Regions from separate parts of the Streptomyces sp. NPDC037288 genome, predicted to be linked through region 3. Evidence: riboswitches for the same ligand, from Rfam matches in the RefSeq annotation. Region 3 holds a riboswitch; each other region holds the start of a gene.
What was found. Region 3 has a riboswitch for cyclic di-AMP ahead of ACZ7GZ_RS38065 (M23 family metallopeptidase). Riboswitches for the same ligand answer to the same signal wherever they lie in the genome.
Positions count from the first base shown of each region.

Region 1: another riboswitch for cyclic di-AMP. It lies ahead of ACZ7GZ_RS13915 (M23 family metallopeptidase); the one in region 3 lies ahead of ACZ7GZ_RS38065 (M23 family metallopeptidase).
Region 2: another riboswitch for cyclic di-AMP. It lies ahead of ACZ7GZ_RS16580 (M23 family metallopeptidase); the one in region 3 lies ahead of ACZ7GZ_RS38065 (M23 family metallopeptidase).

Region 1 is NZ_JBVJVY010000009.1:142,344-152,482, forward strand. It holds gene ACZ7GZ_RS13890 (hypothetical protein) at 1-265, opposite strand, end outside; gene ACZ7GZ_RS13895 (helix-turn-helix domain-containing protein) at 404-1,027, shown strand; gene ACZ7GZ_RS13900 (DUF6126 family protein) at 1,024-1,146, shown strand; gene ACZ7GZ_RS13905 (tyrosine-protein phosphatase) at 1,345-2,142, opposite strand; gene ACZ7GZ_RS13910 (alpha-galactosidase) at 2,315-4,396, shown strand; cyclic di-AMP (ydaO/yuaA leader) riboswitch at 4,697-4,858, shown strand; gene ACZ7GZ_RS13915 (M23 family metallopeptidase) at 4,863-5,765, shown strand; gene ACZ7GZ_RS13920 (SGNH/GDSL hydrolase family protein) at 5,983-6,768, shown strand; gene ACZ7GZ_RS13925 (TetR/AcrR family transcriptional regulator) at 6,974-7,588, opposite strand; gene ACZ7GZ_RS13930 (glutamate dehydrogenase) at 7,702-8,886, opposite strand; gene ACZ7GZ_RS13935 (MBL fold metallo-hydrolase) at 9,296-10,139, shown strand, end outside.
Region 2 is NZ_JBVJVY010000012.1:31,932-42,070, forward strand. It holds gene ACZ7GZ_RS16545 (thymidine kinase) at 1-82, opposite strand, end outside; gene ACZ7GZ_RS16550 (alkaline phosphatase family protein) at 137-1,327, opposite strand; gene ACZ7GZ_RS16555 (DUF5998 family protein) at 1,327-1,914, opposite strand; gene ACZ7GZ_RS16560 (hypothetical protein) at 1,925-2,338, opposite strand; gene ACZ7GZ_RS16565 (bifunctional acetate--CoA ligase family protein/GNAT family N-acetyltransferase) at 2,380-5,238, opposite strand; gene ACZ7GZ_RS16570 (HPr family phosphocarrier protein) at 5,416-5,697, shown strand; gene ACZ7GZ_RS16575 (GntR family transcriptional regulator) at 5,837-6,523, opposite strand; gene ACZ7GZ_RS16580 (M23 family metallopeptidase) at 6,722-7,465, opposite strand; cyclic di-AMP (ydaO/yuaA leader) riboswitch at 7,478-7,638, opposite strand; gene ACZ7GZ_RS16585 (M16 family metallopeptidase) at 7,877-9,265, opposite strand; gene ACZ7GZ_RS16590 (M16 family metallopeptidase) at 9,262-10,139, opposite strand, start outside.
Region 3 is NZ_JBVJVY010000061.1:4,203-14,341, reverse strand. It holds gene ACZ7GZ_RS38090 (MFS transporter) at 268-1,692, shown strand; gene lhgO (L-2-hydroxyglutarate oxidase) at 1,785-3,014, shown strand; gene trmB (tRNA (guanosine(46)-N7)-methyltransferase TrmB) at 3,028-3,855, shown strand; gene ACZ7GZ_RS38075 (PrsW family intramembrane metalloprotease) at 3,921-5,240, shown strand; gene ACZ7GZ_RS38070 (aldo/keto reductase) at 5,281-6,225, opposite strand; gene ACZ7GZ_RS38065 (M23 family metallopeptidase) at 6,305-7,333, opposite strand; cyclic di-AMP (ydaO/yuaA leader) riboswitch at 7,343-7,489, opposite strand; tRNA gene ACZ7GZ_RS38060 (tRNA-Met) at 7,800-7,873, shown strand; gene ACZ7GZ_RS38055 (dihydrofolate reductase family protein) at 7,921-9,057, opposite strand; gene ACZ7GZ_RS38050 (MarR family winged helix-turn-helix transcriptional regulator) at 9,120-9,653, shown strand; gene ACZ7GZ_RS38045 (GTP cyclohydrolase II) at 9,760-10,139, shown strand, end outside.

The sequences.
Region 1 (10,139 bases), on a different contig from region 3:
GCACGAAGGGACAGGCGAATCCGATGGCGCCCAGGACGGCTCCCGTGGCGGACGTCCACAGCCGGCCGATGCCGCGCAGCGCGTAGTGGATCCCCGTGAGGCCGAAGGTGACGGCGAGTGCGCCGCATATGAGCATCACGGGGACCAGGGCGAACGTGAGCCAGGGGCACAGGCCCGCCGCCGCAGCGCCGCCCAGCCCGAGTGCGGTGGGGCCGAGCAGGGTGGCGGGCGAATCGGTCCCTGCGGATGCGGTGCTCCCCGGCATGACGTCCCCCGTCTTTTGAACGTGTTCAAATCCTGGGGTTGATCGTAGCAGGGCGGTAGTCGACCCTTGGCCCTCAGGGTTCTTTGCCTCACAGGCAAGAAAATTGCCGCACAGGCAAAATGGGGGCTGAATGGAGGCATGAACGCCTCAGACGCCGGCCCGCCGGCGACCCCGGGCGACGAGCTGCCCGCCGTCGCACCGCAGTTGCGCGGACTGCGCCGGCGCGCCGGCCTCACCCTGGAGGCCGCGGCCCGCGCCGCCGGGCTCTCGCCGGCCCACCTGTCCCGGCTGGAGACCGGACGGCGGCAGCCGTCGCTGCCGATGCTGCTGGCTCTCGCCCGCATCTACGGTACGACCGTCTCCGAACTGCTGGGCGAGACGGTCGCCGACCGGAACGCGATCGTGCGGGCCGGCGACATGGAGCCGACCCGCGCCGGCGGCTGGACGTACTTCCAGGCCGGGGCGCCGGGCCGCGGCATGCAGGCCCTGCGTGTGCGCGTGCCGTACGGCTCGCAGGGCGACATCGTGCGCGTCCACCCCGGCGAGGAGTGGCTCTACGTCCTCAGCGGCCGGCTCCGGCTGCGCCTCGGTGACACCGCGGACCTGCTCGCGCCCGGCGACAGCGCGCACTTCGACTCGCTCACCCCGCACCGCCTCGCCGCCGAGGACCACGACGGCGTCGAGCTGCTGTTCGTCCACACCCTGCTGCAGAGTCCCACGGCCACGCTGTGCCTGGGGCCGCTGACCGGAGAGCTGCCATGAGCAACCTCGAGACGAAGTTCCCCCGTTCCCTGTGGATCCGCCTGATCATCTACATCGCCCTCGGCCACGTCCTGGCCGCGTTCCTGTTCCTGCTGTTCGCACTGGGCGCGAGGAACTGACGCGGCGGCCGGTCACCGCTGCCGGGAGGTTCTCCCCGACGAGCCGCTCCAGCGCCCGGACGGCGCCCGCACCCGAGTGCCCCACGATGCCGTCCGTCTCGCCGAGCAGGCCCACCGGCTCGGCCGGCAGCGGCAGTCCGAGCCGCCGTTCGGCGCCGGTCGGCCGCGCTGCGGCGGCGGGTTCGGTGAACCCCGCCCTCAGTCCAGCAGGCGTTCGCGCAGCCGGTCGCGAGCCGCCGGGGTGAGCGCGAGGCCCTGTTCCAGGTAGGTGTCCACGCCGCCCCACGTCTGCTCGATGGTCTCGAACGCCGCCTGGAGGTACTCGGCGCGGGCGTCGAAGAGGGGGCTCAGCAGCTCCATGACCTCGGGGGTGTACGCGCTCTCCGCGCTGCCGCTGCGGCGGACCTTGTAGCGCCGGTGCTTGGCGTTGGACTCCAGGTAGTCGGCCATGATCGCCTCGCGCTCCACGCCCAGCGCGAGGAGGGTCACGGCTATGGAGATGCCCGCGCGGTCCTTGCCCGCCGCGCAGTGCATCAGCGCGGGCACGCTGTCCTCGGTGAGCGCGCGCAGCACCTGGGAGTGCTCGGCGGTGCGCTTCTTGACGATCATCCGGTACGAGGCGACCATCCGGGCCGCCGCCTTGCCGTCGGCGAGGATGTCGCGCAGCTGGTCGAGGTCGCCGTCGCGGACCATCTTCCAGAACTCGGCACCGTCCGCCGGGTCGCTCAGCGGCAGGTTCACGTTCCGCACGCCGGGCAGGTCGACGTCCGGGCCCTCCAGCTGCTGGTCGGCCGCGTTGCGGAAGTCGAAGACCGTGTGCAGGCCCAGCGAGGCGAGGAAGGCGGCGTCGTCCTCCGTCGCGTGCGCCAGGTGGCCGCTGCGGAACAGCACCCCGTGCCGCACCCGCCGTCCGTCCACGGTCGGCAGTCCGCCCACGTCACGGAAATTGCGTACTCCGGCCAGCTCCGGCTCGGTCGACGGGACCTGCTGCGTCACGGGGGCTCCTCACGGTCGGACCCCGCCGTCGCGGCTCGTCGGCGGGCGCTCCGTCGACGATACGACATCGGTTTCCTCGGGCAAGGAGTTGTCCACAGGCATTGTCACCGCGCCCCCACGACCCGATGATGTTGGCACGTGAGCGGATCTGTTGGCACCTGTGAGGTCTTACGTGGTGGACATCGCCGAAGACGGTCGTACCTGGCTCCTCTCGGGGCTCACCAGCAGCTACGCCCTCCATCTCACCGGCGCGGACGAGCTGCTCCACCTGCACTGGGGGCCCCGCATCGCCCTCGCGGACGCGCAGGCCCTGGCCGAGGACCCGCTGCCCGGCTACCGGCCCTTCGAGTCCCCGCTCGACGGCCGCGAGGAGTACCCCGTCGAGGGCGGCCCCCGCTTCGTCCGCCCCGCCCTGTCGGTGCGCACCGCCGAGCGCCGCGGCACGCAGTGGACCTTCCAGGCGTACGAGGTGGACGGGGCGGAGGGCGACGAGCTGCGGCTGCGCTTCGACGACGACGGCCTCGCCGTCACCCTCCACTACCGGATGCGCGGCGATGTCGTGGAACGCCGGGTGACCGTGGAGAACGGCGGACACGCGCGCGTGGAGCTGCTGCGGGCCGACGCCGCCACCTGGACCCTGCCCGACCGCGAGGGCTGGCGGCTGTCCCAGCTGCACGGCCGCTGGGCCGCCGAGTCCCGCCTCGCCACCGCCGCGCTCACCTACGGCGAGAAGGTCATCGGCAGCCGCCGCGGCCACACCGGCCACCAGCACCTGCCCTGGGTGGCGCTGGACACCGACGCCACCGAGGAGCACGGCGAGGTCTACGGCTGCGCGCTCGGCTGGTCCGGCTCCTGGCGCATCGCGGTCGCCCAGCTCCCGGACGCGCGCGTGCAGATCACCGGCGGCGCCGGCTACGACGACTCGGGCCTGCTGCTCCTTGAGCCGGGGGAGTCGTACACCACCCCGGTCTTCGCGGGCCTGTGGAGCGACGGCGGCTTCGGCGGCGCCAGCCGCGCCTGGCACGCCTACCAGCGCGCGTACGTCATCCCGGACGCCGAGCGGGACCGGCCGGTGCTCTTCAACTCCTGGGAGGCGACGAACTTCGACATCTCCGAGGAGCAGCAGCTCGCGCTGGCCCGCCGGGCCGCCGGGATCGGCGTGGAGCTCTTCGTCGTGGACGACGGCTGGTTCGGCGCCCGCACCGGCGACCGCGCGGGCCTCGGTGACTGGACACCCAACCCCGACCGCTTCCCGCACGGCCTGAAGCCCCTCGCCGACCAGGTGCACGGCCTCGGCATGCAGTTCGGCGTCTGGGTCGAGCCCGAGATGGTCAACCCGGACAGCGACCTGTACCGCGCACACCCCGACTGGGTGCAGTACCAACCGGGGCGGAAGCGGACGGAACTGCGCAACCAGCTCGTCCTCAACCTCGCCCGCGAGGACGTCCGGGAACACCTCTGGGAGCAGCTGGACACCCTCCTCTCCAGCGCGCCGATCGACTATGTGAAGTGGGACTTCAACCGCTGCTTCACCGACGCCGGCTGGCCCGGTGAGCCGTACCCGCAGCGCCTGTGGGTGGACCACGTCCGCGCCCTGTACGCCCTGCTGGACCGGCTGCGCGCGGCCCATCCCTCCGTCGCCTTCGAGTCCTGCTCGGGCGGTGGCGGCCGGATCGACCTCGGCGTCATGAGCCGCACCGACCAGGTGTGGACCTCCGACAACACCGACCCGCTGGACCGGCTCGCCATCCAGCACGGCTTCAGCCAGATCCACCCCGCCCGGATCATGGCCGCATGGGTGACCGACAGCCCGAACACCCAGCTCAATGGCCGGGTCAGCTCCCTGCGCTTCCGCTTCGTCAGCGCCATGGCGGGCGTCCTCGGGGTCGGCGGCGACCTCACGGAATGGACCGATCAGGAGCTGGCCGAGGCCCGGCAGTGGGTCGATCTCTACAAGGAGATCCGCCCGGTCGTCCAGCAGGGCGACCTGTACCGGCTGCGACCGCCGGCCGGTGGCCTGAGCGCCGTCCAGTACGTTCTGGGCGAGGAGACGGTGGTCCTCGCCTGGCTCCAGGCGCAGAGCCACGGAGAGCCCGTGCCGGCGCTGCGCCTGCGCGGACTCGACCCGGCGGCATCGTACGAATGCCGCGAAACGGGTGATGTCCACCGGGGCGCCGTGCTGCTGCACCACGGGCTGCGCAGCGGACTCAAGGGTGACCTGGATGCAACGGTTCTCCGGCTGCGCCGCATCTAGGCCTTCTGTCCGAATTGACGCCTTAATTCCAACTCGCTGGGGAATGAGGGTTCGTGGCCGGGTGTGCGTGAGGAGCGTCATATACGTGACCGTGCGTCGCGCGTCATGTTCACGTAATTTCCACGGTGAAAAGGGAAATTAAGAGGGCGGAGCGGACGGAATTCACGGAGTGTGACCGTGTTGTCCCGTGACCGATCTTCGTGACGGCGAACAGCGGGAACCGGCTGCTTGTCTCCCTGCGTCCTACTCGCTTACGTTCGCCAGCGATCCGGACGGAACGCCGAATCCTGCCGCCGCCCGGACTCCCACACACTTGACCCGTGTTCGGCAGGAGCGGGGGACCCACCAGGTATGACGGCCTGTCCGGTCTCCGCGACAGGCTCGGGGTGAAGCCGTGCGCGCACGGCCGGGCAGCTCCAGCCCGAACCCGACAGCTCACCTCGCAGGCGCCGGAGAGGAATGCGCCATGCCCGGTAAGGGCAAGCACCGACGCCCCAAGCCCCCGCGTTTTTCCCGCTCGATCGCCGTTGCCGGCACCGGTGGCGCCGCCCTGGCCCTCCCGCTCGTCGGCACCACCGGGGCGCATGCCGCCACCACGCAGTCCGTTTCCGCACAGTCCGTGCAGTCCCTTCAGGCCCCGGTGAAGAAGGCCGCCGCGCAGCCGAACCCCGGATTGCGCACCTACAGGGTGAAGTCCGGCGACTGCCTCTCGACGATCGCCGAGGAGCAGCACGTCGCGGGCGGCTGGCACCGCCTCTACGCCGACAACCGGCAGGGGGTCGGCGACGACCCGTCGCTGATCCACCCCGGGCTGAGGCTCGCGCTCGGCCGGCCGGCGGCGCCGACCCGCACCGAGTCCGCGGCACCGAGCCGGCCGTCCGCCCACTCACACCCCTCCACGTCCCACGCGGCCCCGGCGCCCCGGACCTCCGGCGCCGCCACCACGGCGACCACCTCCACCGGCTTCACCCTCCCGGTCACCGGCGCCACCATCGGCACCGGCTACCACGTGGCCGGCAGCATGTGGTCCAGCGGCTACCACACGGGCGTCGACTTCGTCGTACCGACCGGCACCCCGGTCAAGGCCGTCGCCGCGGGCACGGTCGTCTCCGCCGGCTGGGGCGGAGCGTACGGCAACCAGGTCGTCCTCAGGCTGAAGGACGGACACTACGCGCAGTACGGCCACCTCTCCCAGCTCTCCGTCTCGGCCGGGCAGACCGTGACCGAGGGCCAGCAGGTCGGCCTGTCGGGCGCCACCGGCAACGTCACCGGCCCGCACCTGCACTTCGAGATCCGTACGACCCCCGACTACGGCTCCGACATCGACCCGGTCGGCTACCTCCGCGAGCACGGCGTCGCCGTCGTCTGACGCCCCATCAGAACCACCTGCCTGACACGCGGCCGAAGGCCGGACCCACGATCCCCGGGTCCGGCCTTCGGTGTTCTCGCCTTATTCCGGGTTGGCAAACGATTTAAGGGTGTCTTTTCTCACCGCTCGTCAACCCCTGCCTACGGTCGCGTAGGCCACATCCGAAGGTGAATCATGGTCCGACGTGGCAGACGATTCGAAGAATGACAACAGATCAGTGATCGGGTCGTACGTGGCGGTGGGGGACAGCTTCACCGAGGGCGTCGGCGACCCCGGGCCCGACGGGGCGTTCGTGGGCTGGGCCGACCGGTTCGCGGTACTGCTCGCCGACCGGCAGCCCGAGGGCGACTTCGAGTACACCAATCTCGCGGTGCGCGGGAAGCTGCTCGACCAGATCGTGCAGGACCAGCTCCCGCAGGCCGTCGAACTCGCCCCGGACCTGGTCTCCTTCTGCGCGGGCGGCAACGACATCATCCGCCCCGGCACCGACCCGGACGAGGTGGCCGAGCGCTTCGAGCGGGCCGTGGCCCGGCTGACCGAGGCGGCCGGCACGGTGCTGGTGACGACCGGCTTCGACACCCGTGGTGTCCCCCTGCTCAAGCATCTGCGCGGCAAGATCGCCACGTACAACGGGCACGTCCGCGCCATCGCCGACCGGTACGGCTGCCCGGTGCTCGACCTGTGGTCCCTCAAGTCCGTGCAGGACCGCAGGGCCTGGGACAGCGACCGGCTCCACCTCTCGCCCGAGGGGCACACGCGCGTGGCGCTGCGCGCCGGCCAGGCCCTCGGCCTCGACATCCCGGCCGACCCGGAGCAGCCGTGGCCGCCGCAGCCGCCCCGGGGCACGCTGGACATCCGCCGCGACGACGTCCACTGGGCCCGCGAGTACCTGGTCCCGTGGATCGGCCGCCGCCTGCGCGGTGAGTCCTCCGGCGACCACGTCACCGCGAAGGGCACCCTGTCCCCCGACGACATCAAGCTGCGCATCACCTCGGTGGCCTGACCGACACCCGCGTGCCCCGCACCGCGCATCCCCGCGGGTGCGGGGCGCGGTCGCGTCCGGCCGTGCGCAGCGGCGCCGGGCCCTGCGGGTGGGGCGTTCCCTGTCGGAAACCCGCGGTGCGGGGGCGGGGCCTGACTCTGCCGGGAGGGGGCGTGCCGGAAGTGGTGGCCCGTGTCCGGTAGGCAGGGGGTGCCCGGCGCGGAGGCTAGCGTTCGATCAGGGCTTCCCGGTCCAGGCCCAGTTCACGGGCCAGCGCGTCGTCGGCCCACTCCTGCGCGCGGGTCCGCGGCACCGACCCCGGGTACGAGGTCAGCTGCACGGCCAGCCCGTCCAGCAGCGCGGTCAGCCGCAGCGCGGCACCGGCGGGGTCGGCGCAGGCGAACTCGCCCGCCGCCACCCCCTCGGCGATGACACCGGCGATCGCCGCCTTCCACTGCCTGTCGAGGTCCCGGGTGACCTCCCGCAGGGCCGGCTCGCGCAGAGCCACCGCCCAGCCCTCGATCCACAGCCGCCAGCCCTTGGCCTGCCCGGTCGGCGCGTACCAGCGCACCGCGGCCCGCAACCGGCGCAGCGCGGACGTCCGCCGCCCCAGCAGCTTGCGCAGATGCACGAGATCGTCCTCGGCCGCGTACGCGAACGCGGCCGCGACCAGCCTCTCCTTCGTCGAGAAGTGGTACAGCACCAGCGCGTTGCTCACCCCGAGCGTCGCGGCCACGTCGGCGATCCTGACCGCCGCCACGCCCCGCGCCTCGATCTGCCCGATGGCGGCCCGCAGCAGTTCCTCCCGCCGCTCGGCCACGCTCAACCGCACTCTCGCCACCCGGTCACCCTAATCCGTTGGCAGGGGTGCCGCGGAAGGACCCGGTTCCTTCCGGCTGTTCGAGTGCGGGACTGTGACCTGCCCACGGGGTGGCGGGGGCTCGCCGGGGTCCGTCACCGGTACCACCCGAAGCGGTCCGCGATCACCGGCAGCCGGTCGGTCACCAGGGCGTGGGCGGCCGCGCGCGGGGTCGTACCGTCCGCGTCCGCACGGTCGAGCATCAGCTCGACCAGGGCGCGCATGGAGCGCCGGATGTGCGCGAAGGCCTCGTCGGCGTCGGGGCCGATGTCGCCGAACAGGGTCCACCACCACCAGGCGTTGGTGGCGGAGTTGACCACGACGTCCGGCAGCACGGCCACCCCGCGCGCCGCCAGCGGCTCCTCCGCCTCGGGCAGCACGGGCATGTTGGCGGCCTCCACGATCCAGCGGGCGCGGATCCGCTGCTGGTTCCCGGTGTCGATCGCGTACGACACGGCGGCCGGTACCAGCACCTCGGCGTCAGCGGACAGCCAGGCGTCCCCGGGCAGTTCGCGGTCGCCGGGGCGCAGCGCACGGCGGTCGACGGTGCCGTTACCGTCCCGGGCGGTCAGCAACGCCTCGACGTCGAGCCCCGCCGGATTGGCGATCGTGCCCTTGAGGTCGGCGACCGCCACCACCGTCAGCCCCGCGCGCGCCAGGAACCTCGCGGTGGCCCCGCCCATCGTGCCGAGCCCCTGCACGGCCACCCGGGTGCCCGCGTACGGCACCACCGCCCGGTCCAGCGCCGCGAGCACCGACTCGGCGACCCCGCAGCCGCCGGCCAGCTCGTCCAGGCCGATGCCGTCCACCTCGACCGCGAAGGCGTCCGCGAGTCGTCTGCGGGCCGTCGCCTCGTCGTCCAGCAGCGGGTACACCGCCTGGACGGAGGAGACCAGGCCCGCCTCGGCAGCCGCCCGGTCGACGAGGTCCTGGGTGAGACCGAGGTCCTCGCCGGTGGTCCAGAAACACTCGATGTACGGCCGCATGGCGCGCAGATAGCGGACGAGGAGCCCGTACGCCTGTGGATCCTGCGGATCGCAGTCGATGCCGCCCTTGGCGCCGCCGAGGGGGACGTAGCGCGCCTCGGGGTCGTAGTGCAGCGCCTCCTTCATCGTCATGCCGCGGGCGAGCCCCGCCACCTCCTCCAGGGTGCAGCCGGGGCGCATCCGCAGCCCGCCGCTGGCCACACCGCGCACCAGCCGGTCCACGACCAGGAAGCCCCGGCGGCCGGTGACGTGGTCCGTCCAGACGAGCGACATCAGCGGGGCGGGGACGGTCATGGGGTCTCCTCGGGGGCGGTGCTCAGGGGTGGGGCCGGGCCGCGCTCGAGGCCTCGGCGCGGGCGCGCGCCAGGGTGGCGGGTGGCACGCGCGCGTGTGTGTGCCGTGTCCGTCGTAGGCGCGGACCGGGGCGGACAGGCCGCCCGGCGGCGGGCCCACCGAGGCCGGTACGCTCCCGCGCGCCGCATCCCGTCGCGCGAAGGCGCAGGACAGAGCTTCCGGCGCGTCGCTTCCAACGCCCTCCCTCTACTGAATAACGAGTCAGTATCCGGAGGTCGTAGCACCCTGTCAACGCGCTGAACGAAGGGTCAATGGCGCGTGCCGGGGGCGTGCGGGCACCCCGGCCGTCCCGGGCTGTCGGAGGGGCCGACCATAATGGGGAGCCTCACCCACTCCACCGGGAGGTACCGTGACCGGATTGCGTTCCTGGAGCTCCGGGCTCCGCGCGCTGCGGCCGGCGGCCTTCGGCGCGGACCCGGGCGGTGAGCGCCTGGCACGCATCCGCCGCTCTCCCCACTTCAGGGACGGCGTCTTCCAGAACCCGGGCGGCACGGCACGCACCCGGCCCTCCGGTTCCGCGCTGGACCTCGCCAAGGTGTTCCTCGACAAGGACACCCGTCCCCTGCGCGCCCCGAAGGGCACCGTCCCGGTGCATCCCACGACCTTCGCCGACCTGGCCGAGCCGCCCGCCACAGGACTGCGGCTGACCTGGATGGGCCACTCCAGCGTCCTCGCGGAGATCGACGGCCACCGCGTGCTGTTCGACCCCGTCTGGGGCGAGCGCTGCTCCCCGTTCCCGTTCGCCGGACCCAAGCGGCTGCACCCCGTGCCGCTGCCGCTGGCCGCGCTCGGCGAGGTCGACGTGGTCGTCATCTCGCACGACCACTACGACCACCTGGACCTGCCCACCATCAAGGCGCTGGCCGGCACGGACACCCTGTTCGCCGTGCCGCTCGGCGTCGGCGCCCACCTCGAACACTGGGGCGTCTCCCCGGACCGGCTGCGCGAACTGGACTGGCACGAGTCGACCAGGGTCGGCGGGCTCACCCTCACCGCCACCCCGGCCCGCCACTTCTGCGGCCGCGGCCTGCGCAACACCCAGCACACCCTCTGGGCGTCCTGGGCCGTCGCAGGCGAGGAGCACCGCGTCTTCCACAGCGGTGACACGGGCTACTTCGACGGCTTCGAGGCCATCGGCGCGGCCCACGGCCCGTTCGACGCCACGATGATCCAGATCGGCGCGTACAGCGAGT
Region 2 (10,139 bases), on a different contig from region 3:
CGGAGCGGTTGTGCTCGATCTGCAGAGCCAGCGTCGACTTCCCGCAGTCCATCGTTCCGGAGAAGAACACCAGCTCGGGCATGAGGAGTTGAGCACCTTTCGGCGAGTGGTCACACGAGTAGTCACAGGGGAAGCGTCAGGAGCGTACTTCGAGCAGCGGGACCAGCTGCTCGGCGGGCGTCATCGAACCGTGGTTGCCGACCAGCGCCGACTCCTTCGGCTCCCGCTCGGACGCGATGATCAGGACGTCGTCGTGCGCGGCCGCCACCACGTCCCCGAGCCGTGGGTACACCCGCTCGTCGATGTGCGGCCCGAACCAGCCCGCCGCGATCGCCTCGTCCCGCGAGGCCACCCAGAACTGCTCGCCGAGCACCTCGCGCCAGACGGTCAGTACGTCGTTCTCGGCGCCCGGCACCGCGTACACGTGCCGCGCCCGGCCCTCGCCGCCCAGCAGGGCGACCCCGGCGCGCAGCTCCCAGTCCGTGTCGAAGTCGAGGCGGTGCTCGTCGTCGAACGGAATGTCGACCATGCCGTGGTCGGCGGTGACGTAGAGCGCGCTGTGCGGCGGCAGCTGCTCGGCGAGGCGCTGGGCGAGCCGGTCGACGTACATCAGCTGGCCGCGCCAGGTGTCGGAGGCGACCCCGTAGCGGTGTCCCGCGCCGTCCAGCTCGGAGTAGTACGTGTAGACCAGCGAGCGGTCCCCTGCGGCCAGTTGCCGGGCCGCGAGGTCCATGCGTTCCTCGCCGCTCAGCCGGCCGTGGAAGCCGCCGCCGCTGAGCGCGATCCTGGTGAGCGGGGTGTGCTCGAAGGCGGGCGAGGTCACCTGCGCGGCGTGCACCCCGGCTTGCTCGGCCAGCTGGAAGACGGTGGGGTACGGCTGCCAGGCGCGCGGATCGGTGTACGGCTGCCAGCGGAGCTGGTTCATCAGCTCACCGGTGGCCGGGTTGCGGACCGTGTAGCCGGGCAGGCCGTGGGCACCGGGCGGCAGGCCCGTGCCGACGGAGGCGAGGGAGACCGCGGTGGTCGCCGGGTAGCCGGCGGTGAGCGGGCGGCCGGTGCCTCCCCGCGAGGTGCCGAGCAGTGAGGTCAGGAAGGGCGCCTCGTCCCGGTGGGCCAGCAGCTGCTCCCAGCCGAGCCCGTCGATCAGGAAGACGCAGACGCGGTCGGCTCCGGTCAGTTCCGGGATCGTCGCGGTCATGCCGGGGACGCCCATTCCGGCGGCCAGGGTGGGCAGCAGATCGGCGAGGGAGCCGGTGCCGTACTCGGGCAGCGGCGCGGTGTCCAGGGCGAGGGGTTCCGGGTGGTCCCAGGCGGAGAGCTGGGACATCAGCGGGTGATGTCCGCGGTCGCCTCCGAGATGGCCTGGGCGAAGGCGAGCGCCTGGCGCACCGTCTCCGGGCCGTCCCCGGCCTCGCTGACGCGCAGGCTGAGGTCGTCCGCCGTGGAGCTGCCCGTGTAGCCGTGGTCGGCGTCGCAGTTCGGGTCGCCGCAGGCGGCCGGCTCCAGGTCGATACGGCTGACCGCGCCCCAGCCGATGGTCAGCACGACCTCCCGGGGCAGCGTGCCCGGCGCGTACTGCTCCGGGTTCGCGACCACGCGGCTGACCACGACCGAGGAGATCCGGCCGAGCTTCACGGACTCGGTGGAGGTGGTGGCGTACGGCGTCGGGGAGGTGCTGTCGGCGGCCTGCTCGTCGGTGTGGCTGACGATGAAGCGGTTGCCGGTGAGGACCAGCACCGTGACATGCCGGCGGACCTCGTTCTGGTCGAACGTCGTCTCCTGGTGGACCAGGTACGACCGGACGGGCTCGCCGCCCACAGCGGCCTCCACCGCATCGGCCACGAGGGCCGGGTAGTAGCCGCTGCGCTCGATCGCCGCGCGCAGCCCCTGGGTCGTCGTACTGGTCTTGGCCATGGCGTCCATCCTAATCCGTGGGCAAGGGGGGTCCGGGCCAGTCGCGCAGACCCGTGGAGGCCCGCGCACGCGCGCGTGTCGGCCTCGGGACGAGTCCGGGGCGGATGTCCAGCCGCTCGGCGGCGACCAGGCAGGAGACCGGTTCCGGGCCGCCGGCGTCCGCCTCGGAGGCGACGACGAGCTGCGGTGTCTCGCCCAGGGTCCGCGCCAGGCAAGCGGTCTCCTGGGCCGTGGGCGCCCGGAAGACGGGGTCCTGGAAGGCGAGCGGGCAGGAGACCCAGGCGGGGGCGACGAAGTCGGCCTCCAGGCCGTGGTGGTACGTGAGGTCGTACCCGGCGGCCAGCCGCAGCCGCCCGGCGTCCCAGCCGAGCACCTCCCAGTCCCACCGGCTGCCCTCGGGCAGCCGCCGGCCGGCGATCTCCATGTGTTCCCCCCTCCCCTGCTCAGTAGGCGGGCATCGTGTGCTCAGTAGGCGGGCATCGTGCGGGGGCCGAGGTCGTCGCGGGCGGGCGGGGGTGCGAGCCGCACCGTGGCGCCGAGGGCGCTGACGCCGTGCGGGGCGACGACGACCGGTTCCAGGGTGACGGCGACCACCTCCGGGTGATCGTCGACCAGCCGGGACACCCGCAGCAGCAGCTCCTCCAGCGCCGGGGTGTCGACGGGCGTGGAGCCGCGCCAGCCGAACAGCAGCGGCGCCGTACGGATCGAGCGCACCAGCGAGGTCGCCTCCCGGTCGGTGACCGGGACGAGCCGGTGCGCCATGTCCCCGAGCAGCTGCGAGGCGGCCCCGGCGAGCCCGAAGGACAGGACGGCCCCGGCCGCCGGGTCGATCACCGCCCGTACGACGGTGTCGACGCCGCGCGGCGCCATGCCCTGCACCACCGGCCGCAGCTCCTCCGGCTTGCCGAACAGCTCGGTCAACTCGGCGTACGCCCGGCGCAGTTGCTCCTCGTCCGCGAGGTCGAGACGTACGCCGCCCAGGTCGGCACGGTGCCTGAGGTGCGGGGCGGTGGCCTTGAGCGCCACCGGGTAGCCGAGGGTGCGGGCGGCCTCGGCGGCGTCCTCGGGCGTGGGGGCGGGGAGCGCCCGCCGCACCGGGATGCCGTACTTCCCGAGCAGCTCGCAGGTCTCGGCGTCGGAGATCGTGAGCCCCTCCCCCCGCGCGAGCAGCTCACCGATCAGCCGCGCGGCACCCTTCTCGTCGATGTCGTCGTACTCGGGCACCTTTCCCGGGTCCACGGCCTCCCGCCGCCACTGCCCGTACTTGACGGCCTCGGCGAGGGCTCGCACGGCACGCTCGGCGGCGGGGTAGGCGGGGATGAGATGCGTGCCTTCGGGAGGGGCGGCGGGTGCGCTGGGCAGCCCGTCCGCCCCCGCGGTGCCCACCTGTTCCGCAGGGCGGAACAGGTGGGCACCGCCTGCAGTACCGGACGCCCTGTCAACGGCCTGAGGTGCCGTACTGGCCGCAGCCGACAACGCCTCGGCAAGCCCCCCAAGCTCCACATGCACCACCAGCACCGGCTTGCCAGGAACCGCAGCCGCAGCCGACCGCAGCGCCTCCGCCAACTCCGCGTCCCGCGGCGACGCTTCCCCGATGGCCGGTATCGCCGTCACCACGACGGAGTCGCACGTGTCGTCGGCCAGCGCCCGCGTCAACGCCCGATGGAAGTCCTCCGCGGTCGCCCCCGTCGTCAGATCCACCGGACGCGACGGCCGTAGCCCCTCGGCGAGACAGCGGTCGTAGGCCAGCACTCCCAGCGACTCGGAGTTCCCGAGGATCGCCACTCTCGGCCCCGCGGGGAGCGGTTGCCGCGCGAGCAGCAGTCCCGCGTCGACCAGCTCGGTGATCGTGTCGACCCGGAGCACCCCGGCCTGCCGCAGCAGCGCGGAGACGGTGTCGTGCGGCAGCCGGGTGGCCCGTACCGCGTGCCCCTGCGGCGCGGAACCGACCCCCTGCACCACGACCAGCGGCTTCGCCGCCGCCGTCCGCCGCGCGAGGCGTGTGAACTTGCGGGGGTTGCCGATCGACTCCAGGTACATGAGGGCGACGTCGGTCTCGGGGTCGTCGTACCAGTACTGGAGGACGTCGTTGCCGGAGACGTCCGCGCGGTTGCCGGCGGACACGAAGGTGGACACGCCCGTGACCCCGGTGACCCCTCCCCCGCGCCGGTGCAGCCGGGACAGCAGGGCGATGCCGATGGCGCCGGACTGGGCGAACATGCCGATGCGGCCGGGGCGGGGCATCTCCGGGGCCAGGGAGGCGTTCAGCCGGACGTCCGGTGCGGTGTTGATGATCCCGAACGCGTTCGGGCCGATGATCCGCATGCCGTACGCGCGCGCCTGCCGCACGAGTGCCCGCTGCCGCTCGCGCCCCTCGGGCCCGCTCTCGGCGTACCCGGCGGAGAGCACGACGAGCCCCTGCACCCCGTGTTCTCCGCATTCGGCGACCACGGCGGGCACGTGCTCGGCCGGTACGGCGACGACGGCGAGGTCCACCGGGCCGTCGATGTCCCGCACGGACCGGTGCGCCGGCACCCCGCCGGCCTCCTCGAGGTCCTCCAGGAAGGCCTTGTTCACGGCGTGCAGCCGGCCGCCGTAGCCGGCGTCCCTGATGTTGCCGAGGACGCTGCGGCCGACTCCGCCGGGGGCGCGGCCGACGCCGACGACCGCGACCGAGCCGGGCACGAGCAGCCGCCGTACCGAGCGGGCCTCGGCGCGCTGTTCCCGCGCGCGCTGCACGGCCAGGGAGCGGTCGGTGGGTTCGAGATCGAACTCCAGGCGTACGACGCCGTCCTCGAAGCTGCGCTTCTGGGTGTAGCCGGCGTCCGTGAACACCTTGATCATCTTGGTGTTGGCGGGCAGCACCTCGGCGGCGAAGCGGCGGATGCCGCGCTCGCGGGCGACGGCGGCGATGTGCTCCAGCAGGGCGGAGGCGACCCCGCGGCCCTGGTGTGCGTCCTGCACGAGGAAGGCGACCTCGGCCTCGTCGGCGGGGGCGGAGGCGGGCATGCCGTCGGCGCCGATGCGGTCATAGCGTACGGTGGCGATGAACTCGCCGCCGACGGTGGCCGCGAGTCCCACCCGGTCCACAAAGTCGTGGTGCGTGAAGCGGTGGACGTCCTTGGCGGAGAGCCTGGGGTACGGCGCGAAGAAGCGGTAGTACTTCGACTCGTCCGAGACCTGCTCGTAGAAGCTGACCAGGCGGTCGGCGTCATCAACGGTGATGGGCCGGATGCGCGCGGTTCCCCCGTCGCGCAGCACCACGTCCGCCTCCCAGTGGGCGGGGTACTGGTACCGGTCCTGCCGGTCCGCCGAGGTCTGCATGGGCCCCAGAGTACGGCTCGCGTACGACAACGGCGCGGGGCAGTCTGTGGAGAACGAGGAGTCGGACCGAGGCCGCGGTCCGACGACACGCGGGGCGGGACGAAGGTCCGCTCCGGGCATGCTTCACGATATGGGAAACTGGTCTAGACAACCCTGAAGACTGAAGGGCAGCAACACATGGCTGAGCGCCGCGTCAACGTCGGCTGGGCCGAGGGCCTCCACGCCCGCCCCGCCTCCATCTTCGTCCGAGCCGCCACGGCCGCAGGCGTCCCGGTGACGATCGCCAAGGCTGACGGCAACCCCGTCAACGCGGCCTCCATGCTGGCTGTTCTGGGTCTGGGCGCCCAGGGCGGCGAGGAGATCGTCCTCGCCTCCGACGCCGAGGGCGCGGACGCCGCCCTGGACCGTCTGGCCAAGCTGGTCTCCGAGGGCCTGGAAGAGCTGCCCGAGACCGTCTGAGCAAGGCGAGAAAGCCGCGCCACCCATTCCGGGTGGCGCGGCTTCCGCCTTTTCCGGACCTTGAATTCAGGGCGCACGGGATAGGGGCAGCGGAAATCCAGGACCACCGAATACCCCTTCTTTGTATACGGCTTCCGTGTTAATGCCGAAGACTCGACATGTTTACGGTGTGTTGCGAAGTCCTCACACGCTCGGCGGCCCGGGGGCGACGCAGCCGGTGCGCGGCCGTCGCACGCTCGGTGTGCAGCGCCGTGACCGCCCGCGCGCGCTCGCCGTCGCCGCGCGCCACCGCGTCGACGATGGCGCCGTGTTCCACCCAGGACTCCACCGGACTCGGCGGCGCCTCCACCGCGTACATCCAGGCGATCTTGTGCCGCAGCTGGATGAGCATCGCGGTCAGCGAGGGGCTGCCGCAGGCCTGGGCGAGCGTCTCGTGGAACCAGCCGCCCAGTGAGCGCAGATCGTCGCTGTGCCCCCTCCTGGCCCGCTCCTGACCGAGCCTGACCAGACCGCGCAGCACCTTGAGGTGGGCCTCCGTGCGGCGCTGGGCGGCCCGGGCGGCCCCGAGCGGCTCCAGGAGCATGCGCATCTCCAGCAGGTCGGCGGCCTCCTGCTCGGTCGGCTCGGCCACGCACGCGCCCGCGTGCCGGCGGGTCACCACGAAGCCCTCCGCCTCCAGGGTGCGCAGGGCCTCGCGGACGGGGACGCGCGAGACGCCGTAGCGGCGGGCCAGGACTTCCTCGGTGAGGCGGGCGCCGCGCTCGTGGACACCGGCGACGATGTCGTCCCGGATCGCCGTGCACACCGAGTGCGCCGGAATACGCATGACCGACCTCCGCCTTAATCCCCGTGAAACGTCGACGATGGACGCGTGTTCCGTGACTCTATTCCAATACCTCGGAAATTCCGACGGCGGGCCGGAATCCATGGATATTTTTTGGTCGGCGGGTCCGGCGTCCGTCCCGGAAAACAGCGAAAGCCCCGGCCGGTGCGGGCCGGGGCTGCGCGGGCAGAGCCAGGGGCGTCAGACGTCCACGCCGTGCTGGCGGAGGTAGGCGACGGGGTCGACGTCCGAACCGTAGTCGGGGGTCGTGCGGGCCTCGAAGTGGAGGTGCGGACCGGTGACGTTGCCGGTCGCGCCGGACAGACCGATCTGCTGGCCCGGCGTGACCCGCTGCCCCACCGTGACGCCGATCGACGACAGATGGCCGTACTGGGTGTACATGCCGTCGGCCATCCGGATCACGATCTCGTTGCCGTACGCGCCGCCCCAGCCGGTGGAGACGACGGTGCCCGCGCCGACCGCGTGGACGGGCGTGCCGCTGGCCGCGTGGAAGTCGATGCCGGTGTGCGAGCCGGAGGACCACAGGGAGCTGCTGGCCTTGTAGGCCGTCGACACGTAGGAGTGGGCGATCGGGGCGACGAAGGCGTTCAGACGCTTGCGCTCGGCCTCGCGGGCGGCGCGCGCCCTGGCCTCGCGGACCTCCTTGGCCCTCTTGGCCGCGGCCTCCTCGGCCGCCTTCTGCTCGGCGACCTGCTGCTGGGCGGCGGCCTGCGCGTCGATCTGCTCGGCTATGTCGTCTCCGACGCTGACCACCGGGGTGAGGCCGGTCTGCTCGGCGGTGTTCTCGGCGGCGAACGCCGCGGGCGCCGCGACCGTGCCGATGACGCCGGTGGTGGCGAGGGCCGCGACGCCGGCCGCCTGAGCGGTGGTGCGCTTGACCCGGCCGGGCTTGCGGTGCTTCCCGGTGGCGCACATGAACGCCATGAAGTGGCTGGTCCTTTCCTTCCCTCTCGCCTACCGGGTTAGCTGACGGGTTCGGAGCAGGAAGGTCTCCTACGGACCCCCTCGCTCACGCGCGGGCGCCCGATTCACCCCAGGGACGGTGGGTCCCCGGCTCCCCTGGCTCGCGCCGTACGGGGACTCGGCGATGGCTGTCCGGTGCCGCGGGTGCGGCGCACTGCCTGACGAACAGCCCGGACGACGCTACGGAAGCCTGCTTTCCCATCTCAAACGGATCCGGGCTTTTGTAGCGCATCCCACAGGGCAGACGGGCAACCTCCGCCCCAATCCGGACATCTGGTAGGTGGAGAGCGGAGCACGCAAGGGGCCCTGACGACCCGTCGGTCGTCAGGGCCCCACGCGTGTGTGCCGCTACTCGGCCGCCCGCGCGGTGACCTACTCGGCCGCCACCACGGTCACTTCGCCGATGCCGAGTGCCTCGACCGGCGCCTTGATCTCGGCGGCGTCACCGACGAGGACGGTCACCAGGCGGTCCACCGGGAAGGCGTTCACGACCGCCGCGGTGGCCTCCACCGTGCCCGTCGCGGCCAGCTGCTGATACAGCGTCGCCTGGAAGTCGTCGGGCAGGTGCTGCTCGACCTGGTCTGCCAGCGTGCTCGCGACGGCCGCCGCGGTCTCGTACTTCAGCGGCGCCACCCCGACGAGGTTCTGCACGGCCACGTCCCGCTCGGCGTCGGTCAGGCCGTCCGCCGCGAGGGTGCGCAGCACCTTCCACAGGTCCTCCAGCGCCGGACCGGTGTTGGGGGTGTCCACGGAGCCGCTGATGGCGAGCATCGAGGCGCCCGTGCCGTCCGGCGCGGACCGGAGGACCTGCCCGAAGGAGCGCACACCGTAGGTGTAGCCCTTCTCCTCGCGCAGGACGCGGTCCAGGCGGGAGGTGAGGGTGCCGCCGAGGCAGTAGGTGCCGAGCACCTGGGCGGGCCACACGCGGTCGTGCCGGTCGGGGCCGACGCGGCCGATGAGCAGCTGCGTCTGCACGGCGCCCGGCCGGTCCACGATGACCACGCGTCCGGTGTCGTCCGCGCTCACCGGGGGCACGGGCCGCGGCTCGCCCGGGGTGCCGGTCCAGGCGCCCAGGGTGTCACCGAGCAGCGCGTCCAGATCGGTGCCGGTGAGGTCGCCGACCACGACGGCCGTGGCCGTGGCGGGGCGAACGTACCGGTCGTAGAAGGCGCGTACGGCGGTGGCGTCGATCTTCTCGACGGTCTCCTCCGTGCCCTGGCGGGGACGCGACATCCGCGAGGTCGCCGGGAACAGCTCCTTGGAGAGTTCCTTGGCGGCCCGGCGGGAGGGGTTGGCCAGCTCGTGCGGGATCTCGTCCAGGCGGTTGCGGACCAGCCGCTCGACCTCGCTCTCGGCGAAGGCGGGCGCGCGCAGGGCGTCGGCGATCAGCCCGAGGCCCTTGGCCAGACGGGAGGCCGGGACCTCCAGGCTGAGCCGGACGCCGGGGTGGTCGGCGTGCGCGTTGAGCGTGGCGCCCGCGCGCTCCAGCTCGGCGGCGAACTCCTCGGCGGAGTGCTTGTCGGTGCCCTCGGAGAAGGCCCGCGCCATGATCGTGGCAACGCCGTCCAGGCCGGCCGGCTCGGCGTCCAGGGGGGCGTCGAGCAGCACCTCGACGGCGACGACCTGCTGACCGGGGCGGTGGCAGCGCAGCACGGTCAGGCCGTTGTCGAGCGCGGTGCGCTCGGGCGCCGGGAACGCCCAGGGACGGGCCTCGCCGGGCTGCGGCTGGGGGTGGAAGTCCATGGTGGCGAGCTCGGTCACTTGGCCGTCTCCTCGTTCTCGTTACCGGCCTCTACGGTCGCTTCCTGCTCCGGGTCCTCGGGGACGTCGGCGTCCGGGACCTCCTCCGGCGACTTCGGTTCGTAGACCAGGACCGCGCGGTTGTCGGGGCGCAGACGGGCCTTGGCGACCTCCTGGACCTCCTTGGGGGTGATCTCCAGGACACGCTTGACGGCGGTGAGGGCGAGCTGCGGGTCGCCGAACAGGACCGCGAACCGGCACAGTTCGTCGGCGCGGCCGGCGACCGTGCCGAGCCGGTCCAGCCACTCGCGCTCCAACTGGGCCTGGGCGCGCTCCATTTCCTCGGGCGTGGGGCCCTCCTCGGCGAACCGGGCCAGCTCCTCGTCGATGGCGGCCTCGATGACCGGCACCTCGACGTCACCGGAGGTCTTCACGTCCAGCCAGCCCATCGAGGGCGCGCCGGCCAGGCGCAGCAGGCCGAAGCCGGCCGCGACGGCCGTACGGTCGCGGCGCACCAGCCGGTTGTACAGGCGGGAGGACTCACCGCCGCCGAGGACGGTCAGGGCGAGGTCGGCCGCGTCGCACGCGCGCGTGCCGTCGTGCGGGAGCCGGTAGGCGGCCATCAGGGCGCGCGCCGGGACCTCCTCGACGAGGACCTCGCGCTTCTGCTCGCCGATGACCTCCGGCAGGGAGCCGTCACGCGGCGCGGGCTTGCCGTCGTGCGCGGTGATCGAACCGAAGTACTTCTCGATCCAGGCGAGCGTCTGCTCGGGGTCGATGTCGCCGACCACGGAGAGCACCGCGTTGTTCGGCGCGTAGTAGGTGCGGAAGAACTGGCGGGCGTCCTCCAGGGTGGCCGCGTCCAGGTCCGCCATCGAGCCGATCGGCGTGTGGT
Region 3 (10,139 bases):
AGTACAGCGGGCCGACCCACGCAAGAGCCATGGAACCGCTCCCCCGATGGCCGGAGAAGAGCGCACGGACGGGCGCACGGCCACACGCGCGGGGGCACGCGGCGACAGGCCGTGCACGGTGCGTACAGGACCGCACTTCCGTACGGACCACAATCCCGCCAACCGGAACAATGCCCCTTAACGCTTGGGATGCGGCGAACTACGCTGGGTTTACGAATGCCGCGTGGTTATGCCAGCGCGGCAGCCGTCTGTGTCGAGGGGTGGCGCATGTCCAGGGAGCAACGCGGGCCGAACGAAAAACTCGGCACCGTTCTCGCCCTCGCGGGAATCAGCAACGCAGGACTCGCACGACGCGTCAACGACCTTGGCGCCCAACGCGGGTTGACTCTTCGCTACGACAAGACCTCGGTGGCGCGCTGGGTGTCGAAGGGGATGGTGCCGCAGGGCGCGGCGCCGCACCTCATCGCGGCCGCCATCGGGCAGAAGCTCGGCCGCCCGGTGCCGCTCCACGAGATCGGCCTGGCGGACGCGGATCCCGCGCCCGAAGTGGGCCTCGCCTTCCCCAGAGACGTAGGACAGGCGGTGAGGTCGGCGACGGAGCTGTACCGTCTCGACCTCGCCGGGCGCCGGGCCGGCTCGGGCGGCATCTGGCAGTCCCTCGCCGGATCGTTCGCAGTGAGCGCATACGCAACGCCCGCCTCACGATGGCTGATAACCCCCGCCGACAGCTCGGTCGCGCGGGAGGCGGGCTCCGCCGAGGACTCCGGCGCACCGATCAAAGTCGGCCACAGTGATGTGCGCAAGCTGCGAGAGGCCGCCGAGGACGCCAGGCGGTGGGACTCCAAGTACGGCGGCGGGGACTGGCGTTCGTCGATGGTGCCGGAGTGCCTGCGGGTGGAGGCGGCGCCGCTGCTGCTCGGCTCCTACTCCGACGAGGTGGGCCGCGCCCTGTTCGGCGCCTCCGCCGAACTCACCCGGCTCGCCGGGTGGATGGCCTTCGACACCGGCCAGCAGGAGGCGGCGCAGCGGTACTACATCCAGGCTCTGCGGCTCGCGCGTGCGGCGGCGGACGTTCCCCTGGGGGGCTACGTCCTGGCCTCGATGTCGCTGCAGGCGACGTACCGCGGCTTCGGCGACGAGGGGGTCGATCTGGCACAGGCCGCGCTGGAGCGGAACCGGGGGCTGGCGACCGCGCGCACGATGAGTTTCTTCCGGCTGGTGGAGGCGCGGGCACACGCGCGTGCGGGAGACGCGCAGGCGGCGGGTGCGGCGCTGAAGGCCGCCGAGGGGTGGCTGGAGCGGTCCCGGGAGGGCGACAACGATCCTTCTTGGCTTGGTTTCTATTGCTATGACCGGTTCGCCGCTGATGCCGCGGAGTGCTACCGGGATCTGAAAGCGCCTCGGCAGGTGCGGCGGTTCACCGAGCAGGCCCTGTCGAAGCCGACGGAGGAGTTCGTGCGGTCGCACGGGCTGCGGCTGGTGGTCTCGGCGGTCGCCGAGCTGGAGTCCGGGAATCTCGACGCCGCCTGCGAGCAGGGGGTGCGGGCCGTGGAGGTGGCCGGGCGGATCTCGTCCGCGCGCACCACCGAGTATGTGAAGGATCTTCTGCATCGGCTGGAGCCGTACGGGGACGAGCCGCGGGTGGTGGAACTGCGGGAGAGGGCTCGGCCGCTGCTGATGGCCCCCGCCTGACCCCGGCCCCGGCACGCGGACCCCGCAGACCGACTGCGTTTGAAGGCATTGTCAGTGGCGCAGTGCACTATCGGGAGTGGAGGTGGTGCTCGGTGCTGGTCGGGTCGTACGACTGTGATGTGCTCGTGGTCGGTGGGGGGATCGTCGGGCTGTCCACGGCGTATGCGATCACACGGGCCGCGCCGGGCACGCGGGTCCTGGTGCTGGAGAAGGAGCCGGGGCCGGCCCGGCACCAGACGGGCCGCAACAGCGGTGTGATCCACAGCGGGATCTACTACCGTCCCGGCTCGCTCAAGGCGCGGTACGCGGTGGGGGGCGCCGCCGAGATGGTGAAGTTCTGCGCCGAGTACGGCATCGCGCACGCCGTCACCGGCAAGCTGATCGTCGCCACGGAGCGGGAGGAGCTGCCGCGGCTGCACGCGCTCGTGCAGCGCGGCCGGGAGAACGGCATCCCGGTGCGCGAGCTGGGTGCCGCACAGATCGGTGAGTACGAGCCGGAGGTGCGCGGACTCGCCGCCATACACGTCGGTACGACGGGGGTGTGCGACTTCGTCGGGGTCGCCCGGCAGCTCGCCCGGGCGTCCGGGGCCGAGATCCGGTACGGGGCGCGGGTCGTCCGGGTGGACCGTCGGCCGGAGCGGGGCGTGGCGGTGCTCACCTCGGCCGGGGATGTCGTGCGGGCGCGGGTGCTGGTGAACTGCGCCGGGCTGTACTGCGACGAGGTGGCCCGGCTGACCGGGGACGAGCCCGAGGTGCGGATCGTGCCGTTCCGCGGGGAGTACTACGAGCTGGCGCGTCCGGAGCTGGTGCGCGGGCTGGTGTATCCGGTGCCGGATCCGGCGTTCCCGTTCCTCGGGGTACACCTGACCCGCGGGATCGACGGGGGCGTCCACATCGGGCCCAACGCGGTACCGGCGCTGGCCCGGGAGGGGTACGGCTGGGGAGTCGTGCACCCCCGGGAGCTGGCCGGGACGGTGGCGTGGCCGGGGTCGTGGGCGATCGCCCGGCGGCACTGGAGATACGGCGCGGGTGAGCTGCGCCGCTCGCTGTCGAAGGGGGCGTTCCTGACGGCGGTGCGCCGGTTGTTGCCCGGCGTGGAGGCGGACGACCTGGTGCGGGCCCCTGCCGGCGTGCGGGCGCAGGCGGTGCTGCGGGACGGGACGCTGGTGGACGACTTCCTCATCCGCGAGGGGGCGCGGGCCGTGCACGTCCTGAACGCGCCCTCGCCTGCGGCCACCGCTTCCCTGCCGATCGGGCGGGAGGTGGGGCGCCGGGTGCTGGACATGCTCGGCTCGCAAAGGCGCCCTCCCGGCGGGCCGTAAAATCGGAAGCACTGTGTCTGACTCGCTGAACCTCCCCGAAGCCCCCTCGCCGACTCCGCACACCCCCGGCGTCTCCGTCCGGCATACCCGGACCAAGGGGGAGCCGCGGTTCCCGGACGGGCCCAAGGCCGATCCCGCCGGGTCGCACTTCGAGCGGCGGATCCGGAGTTTCCAGCCGCGGCGCAGCCGGGTGACCGCCGGGCAGGCGGACGCGCTGCAGCGGCTGTGGCCCAAGTGGGGGCTCGACATCGACGGGCAGCGGGTCATCGACCTCGGCGAGCTGTTCGGGAACGACAGGCCGGTCGTGCTGGAGATCGGGTTCGGGATGGGCGAGGCCACCGCACAGATGGCCGCCGCCGACCCGGACACCGGCATCCTCGCCGTCGACGTGCACACCCCCGGGCAGGGCAATCTGCTGGCTCTCGCCGACCGGAACGGCCTCTCCAACGTCCGGGTGGCGAACGGTGACGCGATCATCCTGCTCAGGGAGATGCTCGCCCCCGACTCGCTCGACGGGCTGCGGGTGTACTTCCCGGACCCCTGGCCCAAGAAGCGGCATCACAAGCGGCGGCTCATCCAGCCCGAGTTCCTGACGCTCGCCGCGACCCGGCTGAAGCCCGGCGCGATCGTGCACTGCGCGACCGACTGGGAGCCGTACGCCGAGCAGATGCTCGAGGTGCTCACCGCGCACCCCGACTTCGAGAACACGCAGGCGGACGGCGGTTTCGCGGCGCGCCCCGCGTCCCGGCCGCTGACCCGTTTCGAGGGGCAGGGACTGGACAAGGGACATGTCGTGAACGATCTGCTCTTCCGCCGCGTACCGCACAGCCAGGACCGATAGCGCGTACCGCATCGGGGCCGGTAAACGCTCCAGCCCCTCGCCCCGCCACCGTTAGGGTCGATGCCGTGGCCACCAGTCCTCCGTTTCCGACGTATCCCCCGGGCCCCGAGGGCCTTGTGCTTCACCATCCGCGCTGGTGGCAGCACAGGTGGGTGAGATACGGGACACTGATCACACTGCTGGCACTGTCCGGGCTGGTCATTCTCGCGCTGGTGCGCAGACAGACCGGTACGGAGGGGTTCCTCGTCGGGCTCGGACTGGCCGTGCTGCCCGTGCCGTGGCTCATAGCCGCCTTCCGGTGGCTGGACCGGGTTGAGCCGGGCCCCTGGCGGAACCTGGTCTTCGCCTTCGCCTGGGGAGCGTGCGCGGCGGCGCTGATAGCCATCGTCGCCAACAGCTTCGCGACCAAGTGGATAGCCACCGCGACCGCCGATCCGGCCGGTGCCGACACCCTGGGCGCCACCGTGATAGCGCCCGTCGTGGAGGAGTCCGCCAAGGCCGCCGCCGTCCTGCTCGTCTTCCTCTTCCGCAGACGTGACTTCACCGGGATCGTGGACGGGGTGGTGGTGGCCGGGACCACCGCCACCGGGTTCGCGTTCACCGAGAACATCCTCTACCTGGGTACGGCCTTCGGGACCGACCAGCTCAGCGGCGGCCGCGGCATCGCCTCCGTCACCGCCGCCACCTTCTTCGTGCGCATCGTGATGTCCCCGTTCGCGCACCCCCTGTTCACCGTCCTGACCGGCATCGGCTTCGGCGTCGCCGCGCTCTCCGCCGAGCGGCAGCGTGCCCGGCGGGTGCTGCTGCCGCTCTGCGGTCTGCTGCTCGCGATGAGCATGCACGCCTTCTGGAACGGCTCCTCCACCTTCGGCGAGTTCGGGTTCTTCGCCGTCTACGGCGGATTCATGGTGCCCGTCTTCGGGCTGCTGACCTGGCTCGCGATCTGGACGCGGCAGCGGCAGCTGCGGACCGTGCGGACGGAACTGCCGGCGTATGTGCTGGCCGGCTGGCTGGGGCCCGCCGAGCCGTGCGCGCTCGGGTCGATGCGGGCGCGGCGGGCGGCCCGTGACTACGCCCGCCACCACGCCGGGCGACCCGCGGCGCGCGCCGTGGCGCAGTACGAGGCGTACGCGACGTCGCTGGCGTCTCTGCGGCACCGGGGGCGCAAGGGGAAGGGCGGGGCCGAGTTCGTCGTACGGGAGCGGGAGCTGCTGGACGAACTGTGGAAGCGGAGGGATGTGGCTCGGCCGGCTCTGGAGTATGCGGCCGGGGCGACTGCTCCCGCGCGGATGCCTACGGCGTATTGGCCGGGGTACGGGTATCCGGCGGCGCCGTATCCCGCGTACAAGGCGCCGTATCCCGCGTACAACCCGTACCGGTCATAGACAGCGGCGGGAGAAGGTCAGCCGCCGCTGGCCCGGGAAGTTATGCCGACGCCTCCGTCAGCTTCGCCAGTTCGGTGTCCGTCAGCTTCAGGTCCGCCACCCCCGTCAGCGCCGGGAGCTGGGCCACCGTGCGGGCCGAGGCGATCGGGGCGGTGATCGTCGGCTGGGCGGCCAGCCAGGCGAGGGCGACCGTGGCGACGGGGACCTCGTGCGCGGCGGCGATCTCGTCCAGGGCCGCCAGGACCCGTCGGCCGCGCTCGGATTCCGCGTACCGCTCGGCCCGGTCCGCGCGGGCGCTGTCGACCTTGGCGCCGGGGCGGTACTTGCCGGTCAGGAAGCCCGAGGCGAGGGAGAAGTACGGCACGGCGGACAGGCCCTCGCGGGCGGCCAGGTCCTGCAGCGGGCCCTCGTAGGTCTCGCGGGAGACGAGGTTGTAGTGCGGCTGGAGGGCGACGTAGCGGGCCAGGCCCTCGCGGTCGGAGAAGTCCAGGGAGGCCTGCAGCCGCTCGGGGCTGATGTTGGAGGCGGCGATGTGCCGGACCTTGCCCGCCTTCACCAGCTCGTCCAGCGCGCCGATGATCTCCTCGACCGGCACCTCGGGCTTGTCGAAGTGGGTGTAGTAGAGGTCGATGTAGTCGGTGTCCAGGCGGCGCAGGGAGGCGTCGGCGGCGGCCCTGATGTTGGTCGCGGACAGGCCCTGGTACTCGGGGTGCTGGCTGACCTTGGTGGCGATGACGACGTCGGCGCGGTTGCCGCGGGCCTTGACCCACTTGCCGATGATCGTCTCGGACTCACCGCCCTTGTTGCCCTCGATCCAGGCGGAGTAGGAGTCGGCGGTGTCGATGAAGTTGCCGCCGGCGGCCGTGTAGGCGTCGAGGACGGCGAAGGAGGTCTCCTCGTCGGCGGTCCAGCCGAAGACGTTGCCGCCCAGGGAGAGCGGGAAGACCTCGAGGCCGGAGGAACCGAGTGTGCGCAGAGAAGTCATGCTCGACGTCAACACCGGCGGTGGATGATCGCATTCCACCGCCGGCGCCGATTTCACATGTTTCTCATGGCTGACACGCTCAGGGGTTGAGGCCCTTGTCCCGCAGCCAGGGCGCCGGGTCGATGCCGGCGGCCTGGCCGTCGGGGTGGACCTCGAGGTGCAGGTGCGGGCCGGTGACGTTGCCGGTGGCGCCGATGCGGCCGATGACCTCGCCGGTCGAGACCTTCTGGCCGACCTTGACGTTGATCGAGGACTGGTGGCAGAACCACAGCTCGGTGCCGTCGTCGAGGGTGAGGACCGTGCGGTAGCCGTAGGCTCCGGCCCAGCCGGCCTGGGTGATCGTGCCCCCGTGGATGGCCTTGATGAGGGTGCCGGTGGGGGCGGCGAAGTCGAGGCCGGTGTGGTAGCCGGAGGACCACATGGCGCCGGGCTGGCCGAAGGTGCCGGTGATCGTGTACGAGACGACGGGCAGCTGGTACTGCTTGGCCAGCTCGGCCAGCCGCTTGGCCTCGGCCGCCTTCTCGGCGTCGGCCTCCGCCTTCTCCTTGGCGGCGGTGGCCTTGGCGGCGGCGTCCTTCTCCGCCTTGGCCGCGGCGGCGGCGGTCTGCTTCTCGGCCGCGGCGAGCGCGGCGGCGGTGGCCTTGCTGTCGGCCTTGTTCTGCTGCTGCTCGGCCTGGGCCATGATCCGGTTGCGCAGGGCCTCGCCCGCGTCGGAGTCCTTGCTGTCGGCCGAGGTCACGCCGACGTTGCTGAGCGCGGTGGTGTCGGTGTGGTGCGCGTCGGAGGAGTCGTCGCCGAAGAGGTGGCCGACGGAGTCCAGGTCCGGCAGGGATATGGAGACCGGCGGCTTGCCGGTGTTGGCGCTGGCCATGCCGCCGGCGCCGACCGCGGCGAGCACGCCGACGCCGAGGACGGTGGAGCTGCGCGCGAAGCCGCCGCGCTGCTTGGCGACGCGGTGCCGGCCGCGGACCGGGGTCAGGGAGTCCTCGGTGGGGTTCCACTCCTCCCAGGGGCCCTCTTCGGCGCGGTAGGAGCCGTAGCCGAAGGTCTCGGGCTCGGCCGGCTCGGGCATGAACGGGGCTTCTGGGGCAGGGTGGTTGGACGCCACTCGGGCGTACTCCTTTCCTTCCTCCGCCTACCGGGTTAGCTGACGGGTTCGGAGCAGGAAGGTCTCCTACGCGCGTATACCGGTCACGGCATCCGCGTGATTCACCCCAAGGTGGTGGTTCCCCGGTTCCCTTGCGGGATTCGGCGCGTGCGCACGGAGCCGTCTCTTGTGACGGCTGGGACGACCGCGCTGCGTTATCGAACGTTAATAGACCTGCTGGTCACTTTCCAAGCCGTTCGACTTGATCATTAACGTTTTCCGGCCTGGACTTACCGGTCAGGAGCCCTCCAAAACGGGCGACTTGGCCGGCGTTCAGGAGTCTCGGGGTTTTTGATGGTGACTCAGATGTTATGCGGAGGGCGGTCGTCCGATCACTCTCGGTACAGACGATCTCCCCGTCGGGGCGGCCCGCGGGAAAGCGGTGTGCGCGCCGCCCTGCGGATGGGGTACTCTGGAGTCACAACGACGCGGGGTGGAGCAGCTCGGTAGCTCGCTGGGCTCATAACCCAGAGGTCGCAGGTTCAAATCCTGTCCCCGCTACTGAAGGCCCAGGGCCGGAATCCAGTGGATTCCGGCCCTGGGTGTTTTCAGCGTCCCAGCAGATGCATGTTCGGCGCCTTGGCGAGTCCCTCCAGCTCCGGCAGTACGACCACCTGTGCACCTCCGCCGACCAGGACCCCCGTCCCGTCGGCCGCGGAGACAAACGTGTCCGGCTCCTGCCAGGCCGTGACCACCCGCCGCACCCCCGCCCGCAGGATCAGCTCGGCACACGGCGCCGGCCGCGAGGCACGCCGGGCGCAGGGCTCCAGGCTGGAATACACCGTGGCGGCGGCCAACCGCGGATCCGCCGGATCGATCTTCGCCAGGGCCGCCTCCTCCGCGTGCACCACGGGGTCGCCGCCCTCCCGGGAATGCCCCCGGGCCAGCTCGGTACCGTCGGCGGCGACCACCACCGCGCCGACGCTGAACGCCGTCTCCGAGGGCGGGCACAGCGCGGCCAGGTCGCAGGCGGTGCGCAGCCAGTGGCGGTCGGCGGCGGTGGGGACCGGGCCGGCGCCGGGGGCCGTGGGCTCGTAGCGCATGAGGACCACGTCCTCCATGCGGCGGGTTTCGGCGAGGCGCAGCCGGCCGGCCTGGTAGGCGCCCGGCCCGAACAGGCGGGGGGCGGCCGGGTCGCCGACGAACAGCGGCGCGAGGACCAGTTGGAGCTCGTCGGCCAGGCCCTGCTGGAGCAGTTGGGTGTGGATCGTGCCGCCGCCCTCGACCATCAGGCGCCGTACGCCGCGCACGCCGTGCAGGTGGCCCAGCAGGGCCCGCCAGTCGAGGTCGGGGCCGAGCGGGACGATGTCGGCGGTGCCGCCGAGGAGGCGTGCGGCCTGTTCGGCGCCCTTGTCGGTCGTGTAGACGAGCTTGCCGCCGCCGGTGTGCCAGAAGTGGGCGCCGGGGTCGAGGTCGCCGGTGGCGGTGACGGTCACCTTCAGCGGGTACTCCGGCCTGCCCTCGGCCACGCGGGCCGCGCGGCGCTCGGCGGAGTTGACCAGCAGCCGTGGGTTGTCGGCGCGGATCGTCCCGGCGCCGACCAGGATGGCGTCGACGGAGGCCCGGACGGCGTCGACCCGGTCGAAGTCGGCCGGGCTGGACAGCAGGAGCCGTTCGGGGCCGGTGTCGTCCAGGTAGCCGTCGAGGGAGACGGCGGCGGACAGCAGCACATAGGGGTACGACATCGGCGCGCTCTCCCTGAAAAGTCAGACTTGGTTCAAGTTTGAAACAAACTTACACTGGCGGCATGACGACCCGCTGGCTCACTCCCGAGGAGCAGCGCGCCTGGCGCGCCTACCTGGCCGCCGCCCGGCTGCTGGACGACGCGATCGACCGGAACCTCCAGCAGACGGCCCGCATGCCGCATCTGTTCTACTCCGTGCTGGCCAACCTCTCCGAGGCGCCCGAGCGGCGGCTGCGCATGACCGATCTCGCCGAGACGCTGAAGATCACGCGCAGCCGGCTGACCTATGCGGTGACCCGTCTCGAACGGGACGGGCTGGTGCGCCGGGAGGACTGCCGCTGGGACAAGCGCAGCAGCATCGCCGTGCTGACGGACGAGGGGATGGCCGTGCTGGAGCGTACGGCGCCCGGGCACGTCGAGACCGTGCGCACCACCCTGTTCGACCGGCTCACGCCGGAACAGGTGGGGCAGCTGGAGGAGATCTGCACCGGGATCGCGAGCGGACTGCAGGGGGACGACAGCGCGCCCGGGGCGGAGGACGTGCCCTGGCGGCGCCGGTCGTCCTGCTCCTCCTCGACCCCGGGCCGCACCCCCTGAGTCCCGCCCGGCACACGGAAAGTGATTGCTTTAAGTTTTAAGCATGGGGTAGGGTCCCCGCGTACCGCTGCTTCAAATCTGAAGCACCTTCCCCGGAGGGATCCGCATGCCCGACACCACCGCCGCCACCCCGCGCGCCCGCGTCCGGGTACCGCTGCGCTTCCACGACGGCTACGGCGTCGACGCCGAACTCGTCACCTTCCACGGCCTGGCCGACGGCCAGGAGCATGTCGCCGTCGTCCTCGGCGACCCCGGCCCGGTCCCGCTGGTGCGCCTGCACTCCGAGTGCCTGACCGGCGACGTCTTCGGCTCGGCCCGCTGCGACTGCGGACCCCAGCTGCGCGAGGCGGTCGAGCGCATCGCCACCACCGGCGGTGTCCTGCTCTACCTCCGCCAGGAGGGCCGCGGCATCGGCCTCTACAACAAGCTCGACGCGTACGCCCTCCAGGACCAGGGCCTCGACACCTACGAGGCGAACGCCGCGCT